DNA from 2 places in the Morococcus cerebrosus genome. Region 1 is predicted to be linked to the other one. Evidence: riboswitches for the same ligand, from Rfam matches in the RefSeq annotation. Region 1 holds a riboswitch; the other holds the start of a gene.
The links. A riboswitch is a leader RNA that binds a small molecule or an ion and turns the genes downstream of it on or off. The one in region 1 is predicted to bind thiamine pyrophosphate.

Region 1 (14,788 bases):
AGGTTGGTCTTGGTTACATTGTCGCTGAGCCTTGCCGTCTTTATGGAAGTATTGGATACGACGATTGCCAATGTTGCCGTCCCCGTTATTGCCGGTGATTTGGGTGCGGCAACGACTCAGGGAACGTGGGTGATTACATCATTTGCCGTGGCAAATGCCATTTCCGTACCGCTGACAGGGTTTCTTGCGAAGCGGGTGGGTGAAGTGCGGCTGTTTGTCGGATCGGTCATCGGCTTCGTGATTACATCTTGGCTGTGCGGTATTTCACCGAATTTGCAAACCTTGGTGTTCTTCCGTATTTTGCAGGGTTTTGTCGCAGGACCGCTGATTCCTTTGTCCCAAAGCCTCCTGATGGCATCTTACCCGCCGGAGAAGCGGACTTTGGCATTGGCACTTTGGGCGATGACAGTCGTGGTCGCCCCTGTTTTAGGGCCGATTTTCGGTGGCTGGATTTCGGACAACTGGCATTGGGGGTGGATATTTTTCATCAATATCCCCATCGGTATTTTGTCTGCGGTAATTGCCTGGCAGCAACTGCGCGACCGTGAAACCGATACGGTTAAAACGCCTATTGATTACACGGGGCTGATTTTGATGATCGTCGGTATCGGCTCGTTGCAAATGATGTTGGACAGGGGGAAAGAGCTCGATTGGTTCGCATCGGGTGAAATTATCGTATTGGCAGTCGTTGCAACGGTATGTCTGACTTATTTCATTGTTTGGGAATTAGGTGAAAAATATCCGATTGTCGATTTGTCTTTGTTTAAAAACCGCAACTTTACCATCGGCGTCTTGACGACTTCGCTCGGGTTTATGGTGTATATGGGCACGTTGACGCTTTTGCCGCTGGTGTTGCAGTCCAACCTCGGTTATACCGCCACATGGGCGGGATTGGCGGCTGCGCCTATCGGATTTCTGCCGATTTTCCTCTCTCCTTTGATAGGGCGGTTCGGCAATAAAATCGATATGCGCCTGTTGGTTACCGGTAGTTTTTTGATGTTTGCCTTTACTTTTCATTGGCGGACAGATTTTTATGCGGGAATGGACATGAGCAACGTTGTCTGGCCGCAGTTTTGGCAGGGTTTGGGTGTGGCCATGTTCTTCCTGCCGCTGACTACCATTACTCTGTCGCACATGAAAGGTCCGCAAATCGCATCGGCAAGCAGTTTGTCGAATTTTCTGCGTGTCTTTATGGGTGGTGTCGGTGTGTCTGTCGTCAGTACCATGTGGGAGCGGAGGGAGGCTTTACATCATACGCAACTGACTGAACATATCACGCCGTATTCTCCGGATACCGCCGAAGCAGTCCGTCAGATGGCGGAAGCGGGTTTGAACGGAGGGCAGGCAGTCGGTCTGATAAACAGTACCATTACCCAACAGGGTTTTATCGTTGGCTCGAATGAGATATTTTTGGCGGGCAGTATCTTGTTCATTATCATGATTCCCATTATTTGGCTGGCGAAGCCGCCTTTCCATCACGACGGAGGCGGAGGAGGGCATTGATGAGTGTTGCTGCGGAAGGAACTGGAATCGCTAATTCGAGGAGAAAAGGTCGTCTTAAAACGGTAACGACAGTTTCAGACGACCTTTTCATATGCAGAAGCTTTGGAAATCCGCTATAATTTCGCCTCATTCGTTTCGCGGTCAAAGCGTTTCGCGAAAACAACATTTGGAAGATTTATCCCGACAGGCGGTCGGTTTTTTGTCAAAATGCTTGAACTAACGCTGTTTTTTATGGTATAAATCGCGTTTTACTATTTTAGAAGTTTGGAGACTAACCATGGCACGAGTTTGCAAAGTGACCGGTAAGCGCCCGATGTCTGGCAACAACGTATCACACGCCAACAACAAAACCAAACGTCGTTTTTTGCCTAACTTGCAATCACGTCGTTTTTGGGTTGAAAGTGAAAACCGCTGGGTTCGCCTGCGCGTTTCTAACGCTGCATTGCGTACCATCGACAAAGTAGGCATTGATGTCGTATTGGCTGATTTGCGTGCTCGCGGCGAAGCTTAATTTAAACCGTTAATTAAGGATTACTGCAATGCGCGATAAAATCAAACTGGAATCCAGTGCTGGTACTGGTCATTTCTACACCACTACCAAAAACAAACGCACTATGCCCGGCAAATTGGAAATCAAAAAATTTGATCCGGTTGCCCGTAAACATGTTATTTACAAAGAAACCAAATTGAAATAATCCGGTTTCTGGAAAATGGAAAAGCCTCTGTCGGACAGGGGCTTTTTTATTTGGAACCTTATATGTTCAAAGTTGCTGTGGAAAATATATAAAAGGTCGTCTGAAAAGCATTTCAGACGACCTTTTGATGTGTTTAAACGGATTAGCCGGTCAGTTGTTTGGTAATCAGTTTTTTCAGCGGCGGGAAGTTGTTGCTGGCGCGCAATACCAAGCCGCGCAGGATTTTGGCAGGCGCGGTTTCATTGGTAAAGAGTTTGAGCAGCATATTGGTGCCGTGGTAAATCGGCTGGGCATGGAGCATATGCTTGGTGCTGTATTTTTCCAGCAGGCTGGTGGCGCCGATGTCTTGACCGCGTTGTTCTGCTTCGAGAACCAGTTTTGCCAAGAGGTCCGCGCTGGATAGACCTAAGTTGAAACCGTGTGCGGTAACAGGGTGCATACCTACGGCGGCGTCGCCGATTAAGGCGCTGCGTTTGCCATAGAAGCGTTGGGCAATCATGCCGACCAAGGGGTAGTTGTGAATGGTGCTGACCAATTCCATGTCGCCCAAACGGCCTTTGAGTTGCTCTTTGACGCTGGCTGCCAATTCTTCGGGAGACATTTTTTTGATGGTGTCTGCCTTGTCGCTATCGACGGTAATGACTGTGTTGGTCAGATGTTCTTCCAAGGGCAGCAGGGCGATGGTGCGGCCGTAGTGGAAGCATTCGTAAGCGGTATGCTGGTTGGACAGGGTATGCTTCATGCGGCAGACAAACATGGTGCGACTGTAATCGTGCATATCGGAGGAAATGCCCAGTTGTCGGCGGGTTTGGGAAAAGCGACTGTCTGCTGCCAAGAGTAGGCGGCCGCTCAAAACTTCGCCGTTTTCCAAGATGACTTGGGCTTCATCTTCGGAAGTTTTGACTTCTTTGACGCCCGTACCGGTCAGAATGGTAACGTTTTCCAGTTTGGATACGACTTCATAAGCGGCTTTGCGGATATTGTGGTTTGAAATCAGATAACCTAAGCAGTCGGCAGGTTCACCGCGCGCTTGGGTCGGTTGCGGGAAGTGGAGTTGGTAATCGGACTGCCCGTTCAAGACTTTTGCATCGCGTAAGGGGTAAATATCGTCTTTCGGAATCAAATCCCACATGCCCAAGCGTTGCATAATTTCGCGGGACAGGTGGGTTAGCGCGATTTCCCTGCCGTCGTAAGGCGGATTTTGCAAAACCTCCAGGGGGCTTTTTTCAATCAGGGTAACTTTTAAACCGCTTCCGGCCAGTTCGGCTGCAAAGCTGAGTCCTGCCGGTCCCGCACCTACGACGAGAATATCGCTGTGTAAGCTCATAAGGCATCCTTTTTATTTAATGGAATGGAGGTTTCAGGGGATCTTGGAGTAAGGTCGTCTGAAAAAAAGAACTGGGTGTGATTATAGCAAAATAGATGGAGAAAAAAGAAGGATGTAAATGACTAGAGGAAATTTTACTTTGGCCTTAATGTAAATCAAGAATTGGGTAATGCCGGATTGCAGATGGTGGGTATTCAATACGACATGTTTTGCAGTGATGGCCTCGCCAACAGGAATCGAACCTGTATTTTACGCTTAGGAGGCATACGTTCTATCCGTTGAACTATGGCGAGCGTGTTAAACTTTTCCTGCAATAAACGATAATAATCCCGCGGCAATCAGCGGGCCGACCGGAATGCCGCCCATAAACGCCACACCGATAACCGTACCAATCAAAAGACCTGTTACCAAAACAGGTTGTTCGCTCATCAGCGGTACGCCGCGTCCTGCCAGCCAGGCGACAAGGATGCCGATTAATACGGCGGCAATCATTTTAAAATTGACAAACTCCGACAGCGGCGGAATTTGAACCTTCCCTGAAACTAGCGGACTTAAAACCCCGATTGTCAGCAAAATAATCCCAAAATGCAAGCCGTGTTTTTCCATGAAAGGAATATATTGCGACAAAGCAGTCTGTTGCATTAAAAGCAAAATTGCTGCAGAAATCGTAATGGAGTTGTTGTTACTGACGACACCGAGAAAAATCAGTGTCACCAAAAACATCGGGACGAAATTGAAATTCATCGGATTTAAGAAACCCGTGCCAATGATTCCTCAGCCAACTGAATCATCGCCTGCTTGACTTCGCTGTCGGGCAATACTGCCAAAGAAGCCACGGCTTGCTCAACGGCTTTTTGTGCTTCGGAAATCGAATAAGTCAGCGCATCGGAATGGACAACATAATCATGGATTTTTTGGAAACTGCTACGGTCCGCATTTTCCAAAGCATGGCGCACATCGTCCGCCACTTGTTTCGAACCGTTGCGCATCAGATAAATCAGCGGCAGAGTCGGTTTGCCTTCTGCCAAATCGTCGCCGACGTTTTTACCGATTTCTTCGGTTTCGCCCGAATAATCCAAAACATCATCAATAATTTGGAACGCTGTACCGACATACATGCCGTAGTCTTTCAACGCCTGCTCATGCTCGGGGGCGGCATTGCCCAAAATCGCGCCAACCTGCGCGGCCGCTTCAAACAATTTGGCCGTTTTATATTGAATCACTTGAACATATTGCGCTTCAGTAATATCGGTATTGCCGATGTTCATCAGCTGCATGACCTCGCCTTCAGCAATAATATTGGTTGCATCCGCCATGACTTCCAAAATGCGCATACTGCCGGAATCAACCATCAATTGGAAAGCGCGCGTATATAAAAAGTCGCCGACCAACACCGCCGCCGCGTTGCCGAACAGATTATTCGCCGTTTCGCGTCCGCGGCGCAAATCGCTTTCATCGACAACATCGTCATGCAATAAGGTCGAAGTGTGGATAAATTCCACCATTGCCGCCAAAGCATACAGCTTATCTCCATCATAGCCGACCGACTTACCTGCCAAAATCGTCATAATCGGACGCAGACGCTTACCGCCGGCACTAATAATATAAGTACCGATTTGCGAAATCAGCGCAACATCAGACTGAACCGCTTGGTTGATCACCTCATTGACTCGTGAAAGGTCTTCAGGCAGATGGCGTTGGAAATAAGGCAGGTTTTCGAGCATAACACATTCTCAGTCGGCAAAATGAAGCAGGCTTGCCGTATAAATAAATGGGTTGGGTATAAGGCGGAAATAATATTGCCGCATAAAAAATATCGGCAATCCAACGCGCGATTATAGCAGCAAAGCCCGTTTGACACATCTTTCAGACGACCCTGACCCCACAAACGAAATAAACTTTGACAAAACAGGCAAATAGCAATAGAATGCCACGTTTCGCACAATGGTGTGCGGGATATTAACCATAATTCTCATGGAGTTGAGTATGTACGCGGTCGTAAAAACCGGCGGCAAACAATATAAAGTTGCCGTTGGCGAAAAATTGAAAGTAGAACAGATACCAGCCGAACTCGACAGCCAAATCGAACTGACCGAAGTTTTGATGATTGCTGACGGCGAATCTGTAAAAGTTGGCGCTCCTTTTATCGAAGGCGCAAAAGTAACAGCTAAAGTAGTAGCCCATGGTCGCAGCGAGAAAGTACGCATTTTCAAAATGCGCCGCCGTAAACACTACCAAAAACGCCAAGGCCATCGCCAAAATTTCACCCAAATCGAAATCGTGGCAATCGCCTAATTTTTGAAACTTAGGAGTATTACAAATGGCAAGTAAAAAAGCAGGCGGTAGCACCCGCAACGGTCGCGATTCAGAAGCCAAACGCTTGGGCGTAAAAGCCTACGGCAACGAGCTGATTCCGGCAGGTTCCATCATCGTCCGCCAACGCGGTACCAAATTCCACGCCGGCGACAACGTAGGCATGGGCAAAGACCATACTTTGTTCGCCAAAGTTGACGGTTATGTTGAATTCAAAACCAAAGGCGCGCTGAACCGTAAAACGGTCAGCATCCGTCCTTACACCGGTTCTGAAGAATAATCCGAGTTTATCGTGATATTGAGAAAGCCGTATTTCTTAGGGAATACGGCTTTTTTGTTTGTGTCAGGTTGAGTGGTTTTACAGGTCGGCATTAGCCGGGCCATTTGTTTTTTGATACGACATCTGTCATAAGTCGTCATTCAGTCTCTTTCTGCATGAGGACAAATTGTGGCGAGAATTTGCTTTTGAATTCCGGAAACCTTTTTCAAATACCTGTTTCTTGGAATTTTGATGAATTCCTGCCTGTCTGAGAATAGCTGCGGAGGATAGGTGCTCCGTCAAAAATGAAGCAGATCGGTTTATATACCCAAAATTTCAGGTTTCCAATAAAACCAAAAGGTCGGCGGATTCGCATTTGAAGTGCAACTTTCCATAACAGAAAAAGGCCAGTATGCGGTAGCATACGGCCTTTCCTGCAAGAAAGATTGCCATGAGCTACACACAATTGACCCAAGACGAACGATACCATATCCAATACCTGTCCCGCCACTGCACCATCGCCGAAATCGCCAAACAGCTCAACCGCCACAAAAGCACCATCAGCCGAGAAATCAAGCGGCACTGCATCCAAGGACAGCAATACAGCGCCGAAAAAGCACAGAAGCAAAGCCGGCTGACCAAACAGCACCGGCGAAAACCCTATAAGCTCGATTCGCAGCTGGTTCAACACATCGACACCCTTATCCGCCGCAAACTCAGTCCCGAACAAGTATGTGCCTACCTGCATAAACACCACGGGATCACACTCCATCACAGCACCGTTTACCGCTACCTTCGCCAAGACAAAAGCAACGGCGGCACTTTGTGGCAACATCTCAGAATATGCAGCAAACCCTACCGCAAACGCTACGGCAGCACATGGACCAGAGGCAAAGTGCCCAACCGCGTCGGCATAGAGAACCGACCTGCTATCGTCGACCAGAAAACCCGCATCGGCGATTGGGAGGCCGACACCATCGTCGGCAAAAATCAGAAAAGCGCGTTATTGACCTTGGTCGAACGCGTTACCCGCTACACCATCATCTGCAAATTAAAGAACTTAAAAGCCGAAGACACTGCCCGGGCGGCCATTAGGGTATTAAAGGCATATAAAGCCAGAGTCCACACCATCACCATGGATAACGGCAAAGAGTTCTACCAACACACCAAAATAGCCAAAGCATTGAAGGCGAAAACCTATTTTTGCCGCCCTTACCATTCTTGGGAGAAAGGGCTGAATGAGAACACCAATGGACTCATCCGGCAATATTTCCCCAAACAAACCGATTTCCGAAACATCAGCGATCGGGAGATACGCAGGGTTCAAGATGAGTTGAACCACCGGCCGAGAAAAACACTTGGCTACGAAACGCCAAGTGTTTTATTCTTAAATCTGTTCCAACCACTGGTACCCTAGTGTTGCACTTGAAATCCGAATCCAAGGTCGTCTGAAAACTTTTCAGACGACCTTTTTATCAACTGTAAATCTCAGCCCCTTTCTTCACAAACTCAACCGCTTTTTCCTCCATGCCCTGCCGCTGGGCTTTTTGCTTGTCGGCGTAATCGCGCACTTCCTGCGTGATTTTCATCGAGCAGAATTTGGGGCCGCACATTGAGCAGAAGTGGGCGATTTTCGCGCCTTCGGCGGGCAGGGTTTCGTCGTGGAAGCTCTCGGCGCGTTCGGGGTCGAGGCTGAGGCGGAATTGGTCGCGCCAGCGGAATTCGAAACGCGCTTTGCTCAGGGCGTTGTCGCGCAACTGTGCGCCCGGCCAGCCTTTGGCGAGGTCGGCGGCGTGGGCGGCGAGTTTGTAGGTGATGATACCGGTGCGCACGTCTTCTTTGTCGGGCAGGCCGAGATGCTCTTTCGGGGTAACGTAGCAGAGCATGGCTGTGCCGTACCAGCCGATATTGGTCGCGCCTATGCCCGAGGTGATGTGGTCGTAGCCGGGGGCGATGTCGGTAACGAGCGGGCCGAGTGTGTAGAAAGGTGCTTCAAAGCAGTGTTGCAACTCTTCGGTCATGTTTTCTTTGACGCGTTGCAACGGCACATGGCCGGGGCCTTCGATCATGACTTGTACGTCGTGTTCCCACGCTTTGGCGGTCAATTCGCCCAAGGTGTGCAGCTCGGCAAATTGGGATTCGTCGTTGGCATCGGCAATGCAGCCGGGGCGCAGGCCGTCGCCGAGGCTGAACGACACGTCGTAGGCTTTCATGATTTCGCAGATTTCGTCGAAATGCGTGTAGAGGAAGTTTTCCCGATGGTGGGCGAGGCACCATTTCGCCATGATGGAGCCGCCGCGCGATACGATGCCGGTGAGGCGGTTGGCGGTCATCGGCACATAGCGCAGCAACACGCCTGCGTGTATGGTGAAATAGTCCACGCCTTGTTCCGCCTGTTCGATTAAGGTGTCGCGGAACAAATCCCAAGTCAAATCTTCGGCAATGCCGCCGGTTTTTTCCAAAGCCTGATAGATGGGCACCGTACCGATGGGGACGGGCGCGTTGCGGATAATCCATTCGCGCGTCTCGTGGATATGCGCGCCGGTGGACAAATCCATAATCGTGTCCGCGCCCCAACGCAGCGACCACACCATTTTTTCGACTTCTTCGGTCAGGCTGGAGGTTACGGCGGAGTTGCCCAAGTTGCCGTTGATTTTGACGCGGAAGTTGCGGCCGATAATCATCGGTTCGAGTTCGGGGTGGTTGATGTTGGCGGGGATAATCGCACGTCCGGCGGCGATTTCTTGGCGCACGAATTCGGGCGTGATTTGGTCGGGGTGGGTCGGGATGTTCGCGCCGAAACTTTGCCCTGCGTGCTGTTTCAAGAGCTTGGCGTATTCGGGTCGTCTGAAAAGTTCGTCCAGCTTCATGCGTTCGCGTATGGCGGCAAACTCCATTTCGGGCGTGATGATGCCGCGGCGCGCATAGTGAAGCTGGGTTACGTTGCTGCCGCTTTTCGCGCGGCGCGGGCGGGTGATTTGGTTGAAGCGCAGATGGGCGGTTTGCGGGGCGTGCGCGCGTTCGATGCCGTATTCGCTGGAGAGTGTGGGCAGGATTTCGGTATCGCCGCGTTCGTCCAGCCATGCGGTGCGGACGTGCGGCAGGCCTTGTTTCAGGTCGATGTGCGCCGCCGGATCGCCGTACACGCCGCTGGTGTCATAGACGGGAATCGGCGGGTTGGCTTCCGTGCCTTGCGCCGTGTATGTGTCGTCCTGACGGATTTCGCGCAAAGGCACGCGGATGTCGTCGCGGCTGCCTTGCAGATACACGCGCTCCGAGTTCGGATATTTGAAGCGGATGCCGATGTCTTCGCTCAAGTCGGCAAGCTCGCGTGCTTCGTTGCCGGAAGTTTTGGCGGTTTTCTTTGGCGTAGTCATAAAAAATGCTCCTGTTTTCTCGTTTGAAAAGAAGAAACAGGAGCGTTTTGCTTTTTCAGACGGCCTCAATATCAAAAAAAGCCGTCTGAAAGACAGAATCCGTGAAAACTCCCCACGCAGGTATTATCCCGATCGGGTGTAAAGGGTATTTCTCAGCCGCCAGAACATCAGGCAGCACCCCTGTTTCGTACAAGGAAGGATTATAAACCACGATTGGGGTTTATTGGAAATCTTAACAGGGCTGACATCGGTATTTTAAGGAATGAATGGCTTGAATATCGAGGGGATAGCTATATTGCATTTCCATAAATCGAAACTTCGTCTGAAAAGCAGGACAACTTTTTCAGACGACGTTTGGTATGCACAAATTTAGGATAACGGGTTCCGTTACCCTAAATCTACGGCTTATTTATTGTTCGGATGGGATTCCATTGGTGCTGATAAAGGCAGTTCGGGCATGGTGCGGGCGGAGTCGGAAACATTGCCGGACAGGGTTTTCAGGAAGGCAACGATGTTGTCGGTGTCTTCTTTAGATAAGTCTTTGCCCAGTTGCGCTTTACCCATGATGGTAACGGCTTTGTCCAATTCCCAAACGCTGCCGTTGTGGAAATATGGATAAGTTTTTGCGACGTTACGCAAGCCTGGGACGCGGAAGAAGAATTCGTCTTCGGCTTTTTTGGTTACGTCGGCACGGCCTTTGTCGTGTTTCGGATCTTCGATGAATTTCCAGTACGGGCCTTCAACCAAACCGAATTTTTGGAAGGTTGCGCCGCCAAGGTTGACGCCGCTGTGGCAGGCGATACAGCCGTTGTCCATAAAGGCGCGCACGCCTTTGCGCTCTTGTTCGTTCAGGGCGTTGACATTGCCTTTGAGGTAGTCGTCCCATTTGGTCGGCGTCAACAGGGTGCGTTCGAATGCGCCCAGTGCGGTGGTGATATTTTTGAAGGAAACTGCGCCGTCTTCGGGGAAGGCGGTTTTAAACAGTTCTTGATATTCGGGGATTTTGGCAATTTTGGCAGCGGCTGCTTCTTGCGAGTCGTTTGCCATTTCCACAGGGTTCACCAACGGTCCACCGGCTTGTTCTTCAACGTCAGCCGCGCGTCCGTCCCAGAACTGCATACCGAGCAGGGCGGCGTTTAAAGCGGTCGGGGAGTTGCGTCCGCCGAACTGTCCTTTATGGCCTTGGCTGGTCGGCAGGTTGTCCACGCCTGCGGTGGCAAGGTTGTGGCAGGAGTTGCAGCTTACGGTGTTGCCTTTGGAGAGGCGCGGCTCATACCATAATTGATGGCCGAGTTTGACCTGTTCTTCGGTAAACGGGCGCAGTTTCTGCATTTCTTCGGCACTCGGCAGCGGTTTGAAGATGCCTTGCGCGCGTTTGAGCAGCTCTTGGTCTTCAGGAGAGGCATTGCTATCAACGGCTGCTTGGGACGCTGCTGAGGCAGTTGAAGCAGCGTCAGGGGTCGTCTGAACGGCAGAGGCCTCGGTCGGTGCGGAAGCAGGTTTTTGTTCCTTGCTTTCCTGTCCGCCACAGGCGGCTAATGCGGATAAAACAGCAAGCGACAGGAGCAGTCGGGTGTTGCGGTGGTTCATGGCGTGTTCCTTTTTGTAGTGGATATTATTATGAGTAAGCACCGTTTCCGTTGATTGCCGTGATGAATGGCGGGCGAAAATAGGGAATGGCATTCCGCTTTGTTTGCGCCCGTTTGATATGTCCGGCTTTTTTTGTCCGCGAAGTATAAACAGCGGGCGTGGTTTGCCCTTTGCGGTAAATCAATATTGGATTTTCAATAGAGATAAGCAATATATGCGATAGCTTCTGTATTTTCATGCGGTTTTCATGTTGAATAGACCTCTATCGCTTGCACTGCCAAGCCGATTGGTTTAAATTAAACGACAATTTACCGTTGGAAGACACACAATGAAAATTACCGTCATCGGCGCAGGTTCTTGGGGTACAGCCCTTGCCCTGCACTTTGCCAGCCACGGCAACGAAGTCGCCCTTTGGACACGCAATCCCGAACAAGTCCGTACATTGCAGGCAGAACGTGAAAACAAACGCGGCCTGCCCGGTTTCCCTTTCCCTGAATCCTTAACCGTTTATGCCGATTTGGGTGATGCGCTCAAAGACAGCGGGCTCATTCTTGTCGTAACTTCTGTCGCAGGTTTGAGAAGCAGCGCAGAACTCCTCAAACAACACAATGCCGACCATATTCCCGTCCTTGCTGCCTGCAAAGGCTTTGAACAAGACACAGGGCTGTTGACCTTCCAAGTATTGAAAGAAGTATTGCCTGAGAACAAAAAAATCGGCGTGCTGTCAGGTCCGAGCTTTGCCCAAGAACTCGCCAAACAACTGCCTTGCGCCGTGGTTGTTGCTTCAGAAAATCAGGAATGGATTGAGGAATTGGTACCGCAACTCAACACCAACGTAATGCGCCTTTACGGCAGCACGGACGTGATCGGTGTGGCTGTCGGCGGTGCCGTCAAAAACGTTATGGCAATCGCTACCGGCCTTTCCGATGGTCTCGAATACGGGCTCAATGCGCGTGCGGCGCTGGTGACGCGCGGTCTCGCCGAAATTACCCGTCTTGCCATGGCTATGGGTGCGCAGCCCAAAACCATGATGGGGCTTGCCGGCATCGGCGACCTTATCCTGACCTGTACCGGCGCGCTTTCGCGCAACCGCCGTGTCGGTTTGGGTTTGGCAGAAGGAAAAGAACTGCATCAAGTGTTGGTGGAAATCGGCCATGTTTCCGAGGGTGTCAGCACCATCGAAGAAGTGTTTAATACCGCTGTGAAATACCAAATCGATATGCCCATTACCCAAACCCTGCTGCAACTCATCCGCAAGGAAATGACCCCGCAGCAAGTGGCAGAAAGGCTCATGGAGCGCAGCGCGCGCTTTGAATAAGACCAAACGGCAAAGGTCGTCTGAAAACATCAAGCCAAAAAGTTTCAGACGACCTCAACATTCGGCAGCGATTGACATCCCTGCATCATCATCCTAATATCCTGACCGCCTGCCACCATGCGGCAATACGGAAGCCTATACATGAATCAATCACTCGACACATTGGAAGTCAGCGTTTACCAGCTGGCCCAAAAATTTGAAACCCTTGTTGGTGAAAACCGCCGCCTTAACGAAGAAATCGACCGCCTCAAGCTCGAGCATGAGCAACAAAAGCGCGAACACGAAGCCGCCGTTGACGAATTGAGCGAAGCGCTGCTCGTACAAGTCGGCAAACTCAAAGAAGACCTACAAGGCAAAATCGACAACCTTGCCGCCGAAAAAGAACAATACCGCAGCGCATTGGAGCAGACTGCAGAAAAAATCCGCCGGCTCATTTCCCGCCTGCCGCAAGAAACGCAATCATAAGGACACGCCATGAGTATCGAACAAGTCAGCCTCGACATCATGAATGTCAATTTCACCATCAACACGCCGAGTGAAGAAAAAGATACCCTGCTCCAAGCCGTTGATATGCTCAACAAAAAAAGTGCCGCCATCAAAGAGAGCGGACGCATTGTCGGCAGCGATAAAATCGCCATTATGACCGCGCTCAACGTCGTCCACGACCTCCTTAAAATCACACTCAAAGACGATTTGGCAATAGGTGAATTTGAGCGTAAAATAACCGACATGAACAACGCTTGCCAAAAAGCTTTGGCGCGGTTGGAACAAAACTGATTTTTCTTTTTCCCTGCGGTGTCCGCGAAGGCATATATTCCTTTGAACCAATAAGTTCGCTTAAGGTTGCCGGGAGTTGCAGTGGGCGCGAGCGTCTATCCTTAGATGCACCCGAAACTGCCCGAGGTGACCGCCTTGTCAACAAGGTTCAAGCGGATTCAGCCAAAACGGCTCTCGCGGGGATTCCCATATCAAGCCATGCCCGATTGCGGCATGGCTTTCATTTATCATCGGCTTCGACGTCGTCTGAAAAACCAAACTTAAAATCAAAAAACATATCCCGATATTTTGAATCAACAGCAATGTTTTCCAACCTAAAAACAACATTTCCCAATGCATAAAAACGCCATCATAGAAAAAACACTTTCAGACGACCCCAATCCGATTGACAAAAGCCAATCCCATCTTTAAAATTCACAACTTTCTATATCTATCTGGATTTCCACTATGAAAACCTTTTCAGCGAAACCCCACGAGGTGAAGCGCGAATGGTTCGTTATCGACGCCCAAGACAAAGTCTTGGGTCGCGTTGCAGCCGAAGTCGCACACCGTCTGCGTGGCAAGCACAAACCTGAATACACCCCCCACGTTGACACCGGCGACTACATCATCGTCATCAACGCGGACAAACTGCGTGTAACCGGTGCCAAATTCGAAGACAAAAAATACTTCCGTCACTCCGGCTTCCCCGGCGGTATCTACGAGCGTACTTTCCGTGAAATGCAAGAGCAATTCCCGGGTCGCGCTTTGGAACAAGCCGTAAAAGGCATGTTGCCTAAAGGCCCATTGGGTTACGCCATGATCAAAAAACTGAAAGTGTACGCTGGTGCAGAACACACCCATGCCGCACAACAACCCAAAGTTTTGGAATTGAAATAAGGACACGACATGAACGGTAAATACTACTACGGCACAGGCCGCCGCAAAAGTTCAGTGGCTCGTGTATTCCTGACTAAAGGTACCGGCCAAATCATCGTAAACGGTCGTCCCGTTGACGAATTCTTCGCCCGCGAAACCAGCCGCATGGTTGTTCGCCAACCTTTGGTTCTGACTGAAAACGCTGAAGCGTTCGACATCAAAGTCAACGTTATCGGCGGCGGTGAAACCGGTCAATCCGGCGCTATCCGCCACGGCATTACCCGCGCCCTGATCGACTTCGACGCTGCGCTGAAACCTGCCTTGTCTCAAGCCGGTTTCGTGACTCGCGATGCCCGTGAAGTTGAACGTAAAAAACCGGGTCTGCGCAAAGCACGCCGCGCAAAACAATTCTCCAAACGTTAATTCGTTTTTGGAATCTCAAAAAGCCCTGCAATGCAGGGCTTTTTTGTGTGAAGCTCGTGACATCTAAGTATTGAAACTATTAAAAGAATAATGAAACCCTCTCCAAAAAATGGATTTCAATAAGTAGGAGATGCCTGTTTTTAAGATGCAGGTATGTAATAGGAATGTTTGGGATGCTGCTGTGAATTTTAATTTCATGAAGCTACATTTAATGAAGTGTTGTAAATTAACTAATATGAATAATAGAAAATGTACCGTTTATCCAAATAAACTAACGCTTATCTTATATTCTGAGCAATTTATTCAAAAAATTTCACTTCTTAACAGCATTTAATACTAATGCTTGTA
Region 2 (14,788 bases), 670 kb from region 1:
TCCAAGTTAAAGCTGGTGATGTTGTAGCTGTTCGTGAGAAAGCTAAAAAACAGGTTCGTATCCAGGAAGCTTTAAGTCTGGCAACTCAAATCGGTTTACCAAGCTGGGTTTCTGTTGATGCAGATAAATTGGAAGGCATATTTAAAAATATGCCAGATCGTTCAGAATTAACTGGCGATATTAATGAACAGCTGGTGGTAGAATTCTACTCTAAATAACGCTAGCTCAGTGAGGGACAGTTAAATGCAAAATAGCACAACCGAATTTTTGAAACCTCGTCAAATTGATGTCGATACTTTATCTACCACTCGTGCAAAAGTATCCATGCAGCCGTTTGAGCGCGGTTTTGGTCATACTTTAGGTAATGCTTTGCGTCGTATCTTACTGTCATCCATGAATGGTTTTGCTCCTACTGAAGTGGCCATTTCCGGTGTATTGCACGAATACTCTACTGTTGATGGCGTTCAAGAAGATGTCGTCGATATTTTGTTGAATGTCAAAGGTATTGTATTTAAGCTGCATGGGCGTGGCCAAGTTCAGTTAACTTTGAGAAAGTCAGGGGCCGGTGTAGTAGTTGCCGGCGATATCGAATTGCCACATGATGTGGAAATTTTAAATCCTGAGCATATTATTTGTCATTTGGCCGAGAATGGTCAAATTGAGATGGAAATCAAAGTTGAGCAGGGGCGTGGTTATCAATCTGTTTCCGGTCGTCGTGTTGTGCGCGATGAAAACCGCCAGATTGGTGCAATTCAGTTGGATGCGAGCTTTTCGCCCATCAGTCGTGTTAGCTTTGAAGTTGAACCTGCACGCGTAGAGCAGCGTACGGATTTAGATAAATTGGTTTTGGATATTGAAACTGATGGTTCTATTGATCCTGAAGAAGCTGTACGTAGTGCCGCTCGTATTTTAATTGATCAAATGTCTATCTTTGCTGATTTGCAAGGTACTCCAGTAGAAGAAGTTGAAGAAAAAGCTCCTCCTATTGATCCTATCCTGCTGCGTCCGGTAGATGATTTGGAATTAACTGTACGTTCAGCTAATTGTCTGAAAGCTGAAGATATTTATTATATCGGCGATTTGATTCAACGTACTGAAACAGAGCTTCTTAAAACTCCGAATTTGGGTCGTAAATCTTTGAATGAAATCAAAGAAGTGTTGGCATCTAAAGGCTTGACACTAGGTTCTAAATTGGAAGCTTGGCCGCCTGTAGGCTTAGAAAAGCCGTAAGTTTGAAGATTAAAGGATAATGACATGCGTCATCGTAATGGTAACCGCAAATTAAACCGTACAAGCAGCCATCGTGCTGCAATGCTGCGTAATATGGCGAACTCATTGTTGGCTCACGAGACTATTGTGACAACTTTGCCTAAAGCTAAAGAATTGCGCCGCGTAGTAGAACCCTTGATTACATTGGGTAAAAAACCTTCCTTGGCAAACCGTCGTTTGGCATTTGACCGCACTCGTGATCGTGATGTTGTGGTTAAATTGTTTGATGAATTGGGTCCTCGCTTTGCTACCCGAAATGGTGGCTATGTTCGTGTGCTGAAGTATGGTTTCCGAAAAGGCGATAATGCCCCATTAGCACTCGTTGAATTAGTTGATAAAGCTGCTAATACAGTTAGCGAATAATTGCTTTAAAATTAAGTGTCATCCGCATTGCGGATGACATTTTTTTATTGGTAAATCAATATTTTGAATTGCACACTATAAACTATAGTGGATTAACTTTAAACCAGTACGGCGTTGCCTCGCCTTGCCGTACTATCTGTACTGTCTGCGGCTTCGTCGCCTTGTCCTGATTTAAATTTAATCCACCATATATTTTAGATTAGGCAGTTAGGTAATTATCTATTTGTCGTTATTTGTTTGTATTTAATGTTTCCATTTTGTGTTTTGGAACAAATTCCTTTACTTTAATAGTGCGTTTCATTTGGATTAAGTGCCAAGATTGATTTGGAAAAATTATCCCTTTTAAAGTATTTTGTCTCATGAAAATTTGTATTTTCAGACAATCTTTTGCCAAAATAAATAAATCTGTATAAACTTCATATTTTCTTGTCGGAGTGCTGCTTGTTCCTGCAAACAGCTGAGACCGCGCCAGCGGAATCCGTAGAACCTGTCGGGGTAATGCCTGCGTAGGAAACAAGCTGTCAAACGCCTGAAAAGGCTTCCGTTCCCTTTCCCGCATTTTCCCGCCATTCGGTGGATTCCGCTTCCGTCTTATCTTTCGACTTCCCAATTGCACAATACTACAAAGGAATCCACCATGCCCCGTATCGCCATTCTCGGCGGCGGCCTCTGCGGCCGTCTGACTGCTTTACAACTTGCAGAACAAGGTTTATCCATTGCCCTCTTTGACAAGGGCGGGCGCAAAGGCGAACACGCCGCCGCTTATGTTGCCGCCGCCATGCTCGCGCCTGCTGCGGAGGCGGTCGAGGCTACGCCCGAAGTCATCAAACTGGGCAGGCAGAGCATTCCGCTGTGGCGCAACATACGAGGTCGTCTGAAAACGCCGACCATGATGCAGGAAAACGGCAGCCTGATTGTGTGGCACGGGCAGGACAAGCCATTATCCAGCGAGTTCGTCCGCCATCTCAAACGCGGCGGCGTAGCGGATGACGAAATCGTCCGTTGGCGCGCCGACGACATCGCCAAACGCGAACCGCAACTCGGCGGACGTTTTTCAGACGGCATCTACCTGCCGACCGAAGGCCAGCTCGACGGACAGCAAATCTTGTCTGCACTTGCCGACGCTTTGGACGGGCTGAACGTCCCTTGCCATTGGGAACACGAATGTGCCCCCGAAGACCTGCAAGCCCAATACGACTGGCTGATCGACTGCCGCGGCTACGGCGCAAAAACTGCCTGGAACCAAGCCCCCGAACACACCAGCACCTTGCGCGGCATACGCGGCGAAGTGGCGCGGGTTTATACACCCGAAATCACGCTCAACCGCCCCGTGCGCCTGCTCCATCCGCGTTACCCGCTCTACATCGCCCCGAAAGAAAACCACGTCTTCATTATCGGCGCGACCCAAATCGAAAGCGAAAGCCAAGCTCCCGCCAGCGTACGTTCCGGACTGGAACTCTTGTCCGCGCTCTATGCTGTCCACCCCGCCTTCGGCGAAGCCGACATCCTCGAAATCGCCACCGGCCTGCGCCCCACGCTCAACCACCACAACCCCGAAATCCGTTACAGCCGCGCCCGACGCCTGATTGAAATCAACGGCCTTTTCCGTCACGGCTTCATGATTTCCCCCGCCGTAACCGCCGCCGCCGTCAGATTGGCAGTGGCACTGTTTGACGGAAAAGACGTGCCCGAACGTGATGAAGAAAGCGGTTTGGCGTATATTGAAAAATAAGTTTGAGGTCGTCTGAAAACGTCGCGCTATCAGTTTTATAAAGGTAACAATATGAATTTAGAAACCAAAATTCCGCCGCCGGCGATATGTTTTATTTGTGCGTTGTTGATGTACATTTCTGCCCAAGTTTCTGCGCTGGCTGACATAATGCCGCGCTTTCCTATATTGCTGTCGGTTGTTTTGATGGCGTTTGGGACTTTGTTAGGCATATTAGGTGTGTGGGCGTTTCGCCGTGTGCGCACGACCGTCAGCCCGTTCAACCCCGAACAAACCGAACACTTCGTTTCAGACGGCGTGTACCGTTTCAGCCGCAACCCGATGTATGCAGGCATGGGCTGCTGGCTGGTTGCATGGGCGGGCTATTTGGCGCACCCGCTGCCGTGGTTGTTTTTGGCTGCATTTGTTGCCTATATGACACGCTTTCAAATCATGCCCGAAGAACGCGTTTTGGCGCAGAAATTCGGCGCAGAATACGAGTCTTACTGTCGGCGCGTTCGCCGTTGGTTATAAGAAGGGGGAGCTTCCAATCAAGTATCACCCGTCTTCTACTCTACGGCATGAATGTGAATACTTGATGTTTTCAGACGACCTCATCAGATGGCTATACCAGGCTCACTTTCATTAAACAATAAAACAAAAAGGAAAACGTCATGATTGAACAAGCAATAGGAAACCTGTCAGGTATCTTTTGGATTTTCCTGCTCGTCATTCCCCTGCTTCTTTTGAAAGCGCTGCTCCAAAACCCCAAAGTGAAAGGACGCATAGGTGAACGGGCAGTCCGTTCAGTAATCGGAAAAGATTTGGATGAAGAAACCTATATCGAATTTCATGATTTGATTATTCCATCCCGTAGCGGCACGACGCAAATCGACCATATTTATGTTTCGGTTTTCGGGATATTTGTCATAGAAACCAAGAATTACACAGGTTGGATTTTCGGCAGCGAGAAGCAATCGAAATGGACACAAGTCGTCTATAAGCAGAAACACTACTTTCAAAATCCGTTGCGCCAGAATTACGCACACATCAAGGCATTATCCGAACTGCTGCAACTGCCGGAAGAAAAATTTCATTCGATGGTGGTTTTCCTCGGCGATTGTGAACTGAAAACGCAAATGCCGCCGAATGTCTGCCGTATCAGACAGGCAGCATCCTATATCAGACGTTTTCAGACGACCTTATTGCTGCCTCAGGAAATAGAAGCGGCAACTGCCGTGCTGTCTTCAAATGAATACCAAGCCGACGGCGAAAAACTGCGGGCGCATACCGAACGCCTGCAGGAACGCCATCAGCGATAACTTAAAAGGACACCCCATGACCTTCCCGCCCCTAAAATCCCCGCTTAAATTCTACGCCGTCGTTCCCACCACCGATTGGGTGGAGCGCATGGTCAAAGCAGGTGCCGACACGGTGCAACTGCGCTGCAAAACCTTGTACGGCGATGAATTGAAACGCGAAATCGACCGCTGCGTCGCCGCCTGTCAGGGCAGCCGCACACAGCTTTTCATCAATGACCATTGGCGCGAGGCGATAGAAGCGGGCGCATACGGCGTGCATCTCGGACAGGAAGACATGGACACCGCTGACCTTGCCACCATCGCCGCCGCCGGTTTGCGTTTGGGTTTGAGTACGCACTCCGTCGCCGAACTCGACCGCGCCCTGTCCGTACATCCCAGCTACGTCGCCAGCGGCGCGATTTTCCCGACCACAACCAAGCAAATGCCCACCGCCCCGCAAGGCTTGGACAAACTGCGCGAATATGTGAAACAGGCAGGCGGCACGCCCGTCGTCGCCATCGGTGGCATTGATTTGAACAACGCCCGAGCCGTACTTGCCACCGGCGTTTCCTCACTCGCCGTCGTCCGCGCCGTTACCGAAGCGGAAAATCCCGAAGCGGTGGTTAAAGCGTTTCAGGCTTTGTGGAATGAATAAGGTCGTCTGAAAACCAAATTTCAGACGACCTGAGAAAGCGAAAAAGATTCGATTTACCGTGTAGGCAAAACTTAGCCCGCTATAAATACAGAAACATCGAGAAAACATGAACATCATCTTAAACGGCGAACCCGTCGAACTTCACGGCACAACCGTTGCCGACCTCATCGCCCAAACCGCGCCGCAAAAGCCTTTTGCCGTCGCGGTAAATACCGGATTCGTCGCCAAAGGTGCGTATACGGAAACGGTTTTGAACGAAAACGACAAAGTCGATATTGTGCGCCCCGTAGTTGGCGGATAAGCTGTTTTACCTTTTCAGACGACCCCTGTCCCCAAAAACAACCTTACAAAGGAACCCATCATGCTCACCCTATACGGAGAAACTTTCCCTTCACGGCTGCTGCTCGGCACGGCCGCCTACCCGACTCCTGAAATCCTCAAACAATCCGTCCAAACCGCCCGCCCCGCGATGATTACCGTCTCGCTGCGTCGTGCGGGAAGCGGAGGCGAGGCGCACGGTCAGGGGTTTTGGTCGCTGTTGGAAGAAAGCGGCGTCCCCGTGCTGCCGAACACCGCAGGCTGCCAAAGCGTGCAGGAAGCGGTAACGACGGCGCAGATGGCGCGGGAAGTGTTTGAGACCGATTGGATCAAACTCGAGCTCATCGGCGACGACGACACCTTGCAGCCCGACGTGTTCCAACTCGTCGAAGCGGCGGAAATCCTGATTAAAGACGGTTTCAAAGTGCTGCCTTATTGCACCGAAGACCTGATTGCCTGCCGCCGCCTGCTCGACGCGGGCTGTCAGGCGCTGATGCCGTGGGCGGCACCGATCGGCACGGGTTTGGGCGCGGTTCACGCCTATGCGCTGAAGGTCCTGCGCGAACGCCTGCCCGACACGCCGCTGATTATCGATGCGGGCTTGGGTTTGCCCTCGCAGGCTGCGCAAGTGATGGAATGGGGGTTTGACGGCGTATTGCTGAACACCGCCGTTTCCCGCAGCGGCGACCCCGTCAACATGGCGCGCGCCTTCGCACTCGCCGTCGAATCCGGACGGCTGGCATTTGAAGCCGAACCGGTCGAAGCGCGCACCAAAGCGCAAGCCAGTACGCCGACCGTAGGGCAGCCGTTTTGGCATTCGGCGGAATATTGACGAATAGCGTGTTGCGGGTATATGAAAAGGTCGGCTGAAATTTCAGACGACCTTTTTTACGGCAATGTCTAACGGTATGGATGTAGAAAGGGGAGGGCGTTTTGAGTGGAACGTGTTATGCCATGAAAACTTGCTTTCAGACGACCTCTTGTCTTTTCCTTTATAATCCGTCCATCTATTTTTCACTCATTTCAAGCAGGTTCACCATGTCCAAACCCACTCTCCTCCTTGTTGACGGCTCTTCTTATCTCTACCGCGCTTATCACGCGATGGCGCAGTTGTCCGCGCCTGACGGTGCGCCGACGGGTGCGCTTTACGGCGTGTTGAACATGCTGCGCCGGCTGCGGGCGGATTATGTGCATGATTATTGCGCGGTGGTGTTTGATGCGAAGGGCAAGAATTTCCGCCACGAGATGTTCCCCGACTACAAGGCGACGCGCCCGCCGATGCCGGACGATTTGCGCCCGCAGGCGGAAGCCTTGCCGGATTTGGTGCGGTTGATGGGCTGGCCGGTGTTGGTCATTCCGCAAGTCGAAGCGGACGACGTTATCGGCACGCTGGCGGCGATGGCTGGCGAAGCGGGTTGGAATGTGGTGGTGTCCACCGGCGATAAGGACATGGCGCAGCTGGTGAACGAGCGCGTAACGCTGGTGAACACAATGAGCGGCGAAACGCTGGACATTGAAGGCGTGAAGGAAAAATTCGGCGTGCGCCCCGACCAAATCCGCGATTATCTCGCGCTGATGGGCGACAAGGTGGACAACGTGCCGGGCGTGGAAAAATGCGGCCCGAAAACGGCGGTGAAGTGGTTGGAAGCCTACGGCTCGCTGGCTGGTGTGATGGAACACGCTGCGGAAATCAAGGGCAAGGTCGGCGAAAACCTGCAAGCTGCACTGCCCCAACTGCCGCTTTCGTATGACTTGGTGACGATTAAAACCGATGTAGATTTACACACCGAGCTTTCAGACGGCCTCGAAAGCCTGCGCCGCACTTCGCCGAAATGGTCGCAGCTTGCGGTCGATTTCAAACGCTGGGGCTTCCGCACTTGGCTGAAAGAAGCGGAAAGCCGTATGCACGAAGCGGCAGACGGCGATTTGTTCGGCAGCGATACGATAGGCGAACAGGCGGCGTTGGACATGGAAACGTCGTCTGAAAGGCTACCTGAAAAAGCCGTTGCCCCCGAAAAGCTGGATTATCAAGCCGTTACCACCGAAGCGCAGTTTACCGCCTTGTTGGACAAACTGTCTCAGACGGACAAAATCGGCATCGACACGGAAACCACATCCTTAGACGCGATGAACGCCGCGCTGGTCGGCATCAGCATCGCGTTCCAAGCAGGGGAGGCGGTTTACATCCCCGTAGGACACAGCCTGACTGCCGCGCCCGAACAGCTTGATTTGCAAGACGTATTAGGTCGTCTGAAACCGCATTTGGAAAACCCCGCCCTGAAAAAAATCGGGCAAAACCTCAAATACGACCAACACGTTTTCGCCAACTACGGCATCGCCCTGAACGGCATTGCCGGCGACGCCATGCTCGCTTCCTACATCATCGAGAGCCATCTCGGACACGGCTTGGACGAATTGTCCGAACGCTGGCTCGGCTTGGAAACCATTACCTACGAATCGCTATGCGGCAAAGGCGCGAAACAAATCGGTTTTGCCGACGTCGCCATCGAGCAGGCAACCGAATACGCCGCCCAAGACGCAGATTTCGCCCTGCGCCTCGAAGCGCACCTGCGCGCGCAGATGGACGCCAAACAGCTTGAAATGTATGAAAAAATGGAGCTGCCCGTCGCGCAGGTATTGTTTGAAATGGAACGCAACGGCGTACAAATCGACCGCGCCGAGCTCGCCCGCCAAAGCGCAGAACTCGGCGCAGAGCTGATGAAGCTCGAACAAGAAGCCTACGCCGCCGCAGGCCAGCCGTTCAACCTCAACTCTCCGAAACAGCTGCAAGAAATCCTGTTCGACAAAATGGGCATCCCCACCAAAGGCCTGAAAAAAACCGCCAAAGGCGGCATTTCCACCAACGAAGCCGTGCTCGAACAGCTCGCACCCGACTACCCCCTGCCCAAAATCATCCTGCAAAACCGCAGCCTGGCAAAACTCAAATCCACCTACACCGACAAACTGCCCGAAATGATTTCCCCCAAAGACGGCCGCGTGCATACCACCTACGCCCAAGCCGTCGCCATCACCGGCCGCCTCGCCAGCAACAACCCCAACCTGCAAAACATCCCCATCCGCACCGCCGAAGGCCGCCGCGTGCGCCGCGCCTTCACCGCACCGCAAGGCAGCGTCATCGTTTCCGCCGACTATTCCCAAATCGAGCTGCGCATCATGGCGCACCTCTCCGGCGACAAAACCCTCATCGCCGCGTTCCAAAACGGCGAAGACGTACACCGCCGCACCGCCGCCGAAGTGTTCGGCATCGCCCCCGAAAACGTCTCGTCCGAACAACGCCGCTACGCCAAAACCATCAACTTCGGCCTCATTTACGGCATGGGCCAATACGGCCTCGCCAAATCGCTGGGCATAGACAACCTGTCCGCCAAAACCTTCATCGACCGCTACTTCGCCCGCTACCCCGGCGTCGCCGAATACATGCAGCGCACCAAAGAACAAGCCGCCGCCCAAGGCTTCGTCGAAACCCTGTTCGGCCGCCGCCTCTACCTGCCCGACATCCATAACAAAAACGCCAACGCCCGCGCCGGAGCCGAACGCGCCGCCATCAACGCCCCCATGCAGGGCACCGCCTCCGACCTCATCAAACGCGCCATGATAGACGTGTCCCACTGGCTGGTTTCAGACGACCTGAAGAGCAAGCTGATTATGCAGGTGCATGACGAATTGGTGCTGGAAGTCCCCGAAGCCGAACTAGATTTAGTGAAAGAAAAACTGCCGCAGATTATGGCGAAAGTGGATGATGGGATGTTGAAAGTGCCGCTGGTGGCGGAAGTGGGCGTGGGGATGAATTGGGAAGAGGCGCATTGAGATGTTATGGCGTTTAACAGATTGTTTTGAGAAAGGGATAAAGTAATGAATGTTCAAGATTTAATTGAAGAAAGTGCAGCGTTATTCAATAACAAAAAATTTGACGAAGCGATTGAAAAGCTGAATCAGGCTTTAGATGGAATTGAAGATAAAAATAGCCAAATTCAAGAGCAAAACGATATTCAGTTTTGGCTTGGCCGTTGCTATTTAGAGCAGGCGAAGCAAGCCGAAGGAAAGGATGCAGCTGAGTTGTTTGAGCAGGCAGTTAAACATCACCAACAGCAATTGAAGCTTGCCGAACAGCTGGAAGACAAGCAAAACAGGCTTCAACGACAAACCTATGCCCAATTTTGGTTAGGCCACTGCTCTTTTGAGCAGGCGATGAAAGCCAAAGGCAAGGAGTCGGAACAATTATTTGGACAGGCAGTTGAACATTTCCAACAGCAATTGAGTCTTGCCGAGCAGCTGGCAGACAAGCAAAACAGCCTTCAACAACAAACCAATGCCCAATCTTGGTTAGGCCGCTGCTCTTTTGAGCAGGCGATGAAAGCCAAAGGCAAGGAGTCGGAACAGTTATTTGGACAGGCAGTTGAACATTTCCAACAGCAATTGAGTCTTGCCGAGCAGCTGGCAGACAAGCAAAACAGCCTTCAACAACAAATCAATGCCCAATCTTGGTTAGGCCGCTGCTCTTTTGAGCAGGCGATGAAAGCCAAAGGCAAGGAGTCGGAACAATTATTTGGACAGGCAGTTGAACATTTCCAACAGCAATTGAGTCTTGCCGAGCAGCTGGCAGACAAGCAAAACAGCCTTCAACAACAAATCTATGTCCAATCTTGGTTAGGCCGCTGCTCTTTTGAGCAGGCGATGAAAGCCAAAGGCAAGGAGTCGGAACAGTTATTTGGACAGGCAGTTGAACATTTCCAACAGCAATTGAGTCTTGCCGAGCAGCTGGCAGACAAGCAAAACAGCCTTCAACAACAAATCAATGCCCAATCTTGGTTAGGCCGCTGCTCTTTTGAGCAGGCGATGAAAGCCAAAGGCAAGGAGTCGGAACAATTATTTGGACAGGCAGTTGAACATTTCCAACAGCAATTGAGTCTTGCCGAGCAGCTGGCAGACAAGCAAAACAGCCTTCAACAACAAATCTATGTCCAATCTTGTTTAGGCCGCTGCTCTTTTGAGCAGGCGATGAAAGCCAAAGGCAAGGAGTCGGAACAATTATTTGGACAGGCAGTTGAACATTTCCAACAGCAATTGAGTCTTGCCGAGCAGCTGGCAGACAAGCAAAACAGCCTTCAACAACAAGTCTATGCCCAATCTTGGTTAGGCCGCTGTTATTTCGATCAGGCAGTTAAGATTAAAGATGAAGATTCTTCTAAGGTCAAAGAGTTAACTGAAAAGGCTTTTGAATATTTTTTATTTTCCTTCAATAATTTGTCTCAATTAAAGGATAAGTTAGAAAGAAATAGAGCTGATAAGATTATTCGCCAATACTTAAGAGAAATTTGTTTTCTTCAAGAAGAATGGCAAAGTTATTTTGATCAGAAAAAGCAGAGTATACGGGAAAAATTATTCCAAAATAAAAAAGACAACTTAACCGATGCTATCTCCACCATTCTGGCAGTTTTAAATATCCCACCTATGGAATTAGGGTCAATTCCTCTTGCCCATTACACTTCGCCTTCAGTATGCGAAAGATTATTCGGCATTGTCAGTGATAAAGCTAATGGTAAAGCTGATGATAACTATCCTGTTGACAATAACAAGGTTAGTCCGATGAGAATCGGCAGCTCCACTTATATGAACGATCCGACCGAAGGGGAAGGACTGTTGGAGTTTTTGAATCTGCAGGATTTGGAATTGGAAAACAAGGCTGATTGTCCTGTCCATAATGCTTTCTTTACCTGTTTTTCCAGCCGCGTCAACGATCTGAACCAGTTCCGCCTGTATGGCAAAGAAAACGGCGTGGAAGCATCAGGCTGCTGCTTGGTATTTAATAAAGAGGGAAATTGGCTGAAGGAATCTGATGTTTCCGCCTCATTCCGTAGCATGGTAAAAAAAGGGAGAGATGGATATTCAGATGAACAGCTAGTAGAAGCAGATATACCTAATTCAGATTTTGAAGATGATAACCTGCCGCTTTATCAGGTAGCTTATATCGCTTATTACGATGAATATATTGCTAAGGAAAAATGCACAATATGGCTACCCTATACAAGAAGACCAAAATTCGGTATTCGACTAAAGCCAGTTGGGAAAAATCTAAAATGGCATAAGTTCCGTATTAAGGAGCTTAGAGCAGCGTTAACGAAGTTAATTAAAAACTCTAATAAAATCAAAAATGAAGACGGAAAGGCTTTAGAATATATCCGCTATCTGTTTAAAGATTTTGCTTTCCGTGACGAAGAAGAGTTCCGACTGCTGAAAATCGAACAAATCGGTTCGGACAAAATCAAATATTGTGAAACCACAAAATCCGTCTATCTGCCTTATGCCGATATACGCGATATTGTGGACGAAGTGATTTTGGGGACGAATTACGAAAAGAGCGGAAAAGAGCGCAAGGCGGAAGTTTTTCAGCACTTGATGCGGAAGCATTATCCAAAAGTTAAAGTTTCCCGCTCGTCGTTGCCGATTAATGCCAATCCGCCGATTAAGAAGGATTAGCCAGCAGTAGGTCGGATACTTGTATCCGACAAAAGCCTGCCATCTCAAAAACCGTCAGATTCGAGAATCTGACCTACTGAAACTGGGCATCGGGTGTAGGTGTGTACGGTACGCATGCACGCGGTGCTTGCAACCCAAAACCCATCCAAGGTCGTCTGAAAACTTGTTTCACTTGTTTTCAGACGACCTTGGATTCGGATTTCAAGTGCAACACTAGGGTACCAGTGGTTGGAACAGATTTAAGAATAAAACACTTGGCGTTTCGTAGCCAAGTGTTTTTCTCGGCCGGTGGTTCAACTCATCTTGAACCCTGCGTATCTCCCGATCGCTGATGTTTCGGAAATCGGTTTGTTTGGGGAAATATTGCCGGATGAGTCCATTGGTGTTCTCATTCAGCCCTTTCTCCCAAGAATGGTAAGGGCGGCAAAAATAGGTTTTCGCCTTCAATGCTTTGGCTATTTTGGTGTGTTGGTAGAACTCTTTGCCGTTATCCATGGTGATGGTGTGGACTCTGGCTTTATATGCCTTTAATACCCTAATGGCCGCCCGGGCAGTGTCTTCGGCTTTTAAGTTCTTTAATTTGCAGATGATGGTGTAGCGGGTAACGCGTTCGACCAAGGTCAATAACGCGCTTTTCTGATTTTTGCCGACGATGGTGTCGGCCTCCCAATCGCCGATGCGGGTTTTCTGGTCGACGATAGCAGGTCGGTTCTCTATGCCGACGCGGTTGGGCACTTTGCCTCTGGTCCATGTGCTGCCGTAGCGTTTGCGGTAGGGTTTGCTGCATATTCTGAGATGTTGCCACAAAGTGCCGCCGTTGCTTTTGTCTTGGCGAAGGTAGCGGTAAACGGTGCTGTGATGGAGTGTGATCCCGTGGTGTTTATGCAGGTAGGCACATACTTGTTCGGGACTGAGTTTGCGGCGGATAAGGGTGTCGATGTGTTGAACCAGCTGCGAATCGAGCTTATAGGGTTTTCGCCGGTGCTGTTTGGTCAGCCGGCTTTGCTTCTGTGCTTTTTCGGCGCTGTATTGCTGTCCTTGGATGCAGTGCCGCTTGATTTCGCGGCTGATGGTGCTTTTGTGGCGGTTGAGCTGTTTGGCGATTTCGGCGATGGTGCAGTGGCGGGACAGGTATTGGATATGGTATCGTTCGTCTTGGGTCAGTTGTGTGTAGCTCATGGCAATCTTTCTTGCAGGAAAGGCCGTATGCTACCGCATACTGGCCTTTTTCTGTTATGGAAAGTTGCACTTCAAATGCGAATCCGCCGACCTTTATTTTGGGCAGCGGGGTAGGGGCGTCTGAAAGGCGGCTTGCCCTAGCCCGTTAAATCATGTTAGGTTATGATGTTTCTTTTAATATATGAATAGATGACGACAGGTCGTCTGAAACGGAGAACAAGGCATGAATGCCGTAGTGATTGCAGTAATCGTGATGCTCGTATTGTCGCTGTCGCGGGTACACGTCGTATTGAGCCTGACTGTCGGTGCGTTCGTCGGCGGACTGGTGGCGGGAATGCCGCTGGAAAACGTCGTGGATGCGGCAGGCAATGTTACGCAGTCGGGGATTATTCCCGTGTTTAACGAAGGTTTGAAGGGCGGCGCGCGGATTTCTTTGTCTTATGCGATGCTCGGTGCGTTCGCGATGGCGATTACCTATTCGGGGCTGCCGCAGCAGCTTGCGGGCGGCATTATCCGCAAACTCAACAACAGTCAGGATGCCGCGAAAGGCGAAAGTTCGGTGAAATGGACGCTGTTGCTGATTATTTTGGCGATGGGCATCATGAGTCAAAACGTCGTGCCTATCCATATCGCGTTTATTCCGATGATTATTCCGCCGCTTTTGCTGGTGTTTAACCGTCTGAAAGTCGACCGCCGCCTGGTGGCGTGTGTGATTACGTTCGGTTTGGTGACGACTTATATGTTCCTGCCTTACGGCTTCGGCGCGATTTTCTTGAACGACATCCTCTTGGGCAACATCAAATCTGCGGGTATGGACGTAAAAGGCATCAGCGTCATGCATGCGATGGCGATTCCTGCGCTGGGTATGGTGACGGGGCTGCTGGCGGCGTTTGTCCACTACCGCAAATCACGCATTTATCAAACCAATACCGTCGATACGGAAGACAACCGCGAAGCATCCGAACAGCCCCAGCCTTCGGCTTACCGCAGTCTGGTGGCGGCGGTGGCAATCGGCGTGTGCTTTGCGATTCAGTTGATGTATGAAGATTCGCTGGTGTTGGGCGCGATGCTGGGGTTTGCCGTCTTTATGATGCTCGGCGTGATGAACCGAGATGCCGCCAGCGATGTGTTCGGCGAAGGCATCAAAATGATGGCGATGGTCGGTTTCATCATGATTGCGGCGCAAGGCTTTGCGGCAGTCATGACCGCGACAGGCGAAATCAAACCGCTGGTCGAACACAGTATGCAACTTTTCGGCGGCAATAAAGGCATGGCGGCATTTGCCATGTTGTTTGTCGGATTATTGGTTACTATGGGTATCGGCTCTTCTTTCTCCACTTTGCCGATTATTACCGCGATTTATGTGCCGCTGTGTATCAGCCTCGGCTTCTCGCCGCTGGCAACCGTCGCCATCGTCGGTACGGCAGGTGCATTGGGCGACGCCGGTTCGCCAGCGTCCGACTCGACGCTCGGCCCGACCATGGGTTTGAACGCCGA

Region 2: linked by a shared signal. The riboswitch ahead of MON37_RS10370 (FAD-dependent oxidoreductase) and the one ahead of thiC (phosphomethylpyrimidine synthase ThiC) in region 1 are both predicted to bind thiamine pyrophosphate.

Annotation. Positions count from the first base shown of each region.
Region 1 is NZ_CP094242.1:294,774-309,561, forward strand. It holds gene MON37_RS01310 (DHA2 family efflux MFS transporter permease subunit) at 1-1,503, shown strand, start outside; gene rpmB (50S ribosomal protein L28) at 1,781-2,014, shown strand; gene rpmG (50S ribosomal protein L33) at 2,043-2,198, shown strand; gene ubiM (5-demethoxyubiquinol-8 5-hydroxylase UbiM) at 2,341-3,525, opposite strand; tRNA gene MON37_RS01330 (tRNA-Arg) at 3,744-3,818, opposite strand; gene MON37_RS01335 (DUF441 domain-containing protein) at 3,823-4,269, opposite strand; gene MON37_RS01340 (polyprenyl synthetase family protein) at 4,275-5,249, opposite strand; gene rplU (50S ribosomal protein L21) at 5,512-5,820, shown strand; gene rpmA (50S ribosomal protein L27) at 5,846-6,118, shown strand; gene MON37_RS01355 (IS30 family transposase) at 6,549-7,514, shown strand; gene thiC (phosphomethylpyrimidine synthase ThiC) at 7,573-9,474, opposite strand; TPP riboswitch at 9,567-9,666, opposite strand; gene MON37_RS01365 (cytochrome-c peroxidase) at 9,880-11,064, opposite strand; gene MON37_RS01370 (NAD(P)H-dependent glycerol-3-phosphate dehydrogenase) at 11,393-12,382, shown strand; gene MON37_RS01375 (hypothetical protein) at 12,524-12,847, shown strand; gene MON37_RS01380 (cell division protein ZapA) at 12,857-13,159, shown strand; RNA gene ssrS (6S RNA) at 13,167-13,346, shown strand; gene rplM (50S ribosomal protein L13) at 13,607-14,038, shown strand; gene rpsI (30S ribosomal protein S9) at 14,048-14,440, shown strand.
Region 2 is NZ_CP094242.1:2,200,794-2,215,581, reverse strand. It holds gene rpsD (30S ribosomal protein S4) at 1-218, shown strand, start outside; gene MON37_RS10380 (DNA-directed RNA polymerase subunit alpha) at 244-1,230, shown strand; gene rplQ (50S ribosomal protein L17) at 1,255-1,632, shown strand; TPP riboswitch at 2,053-2,162, shown strand; gene MON37_RS10370 (FAD-dependent oxidoreductase) at 2,270-3,364, shown strand; gene MON37_RS10365 (methyltransferase family protein) at 3,416-3,874, shown strand; gene MON37_RS10360 (nuclease-related domain-containing protein) at 4,015-4,662, shown strand; gene thiE (thiamine phosphate synthase) at 4,679-5,296, shown strand; gene thiS (sulfur carrier protein ThiS) at 5,403-5,597, shown strand; gene MON37_RS10345 (thiazole synthase) at 5,658-6,446, shown strand; gene polA (DNA polymerase I) at 6,653-9,442, shown strand; gene MON37_RS10335 (sel1 repeat family protein) at 9,488-12,112, shown strand; gene MON37_RS10330 (IS30 family transposase) at 12,326-13,291, opposite strand; gene MON37_RS10325 (Na+/H+ antiporter family protein) at 13,515-14,788, shown strand, end outside.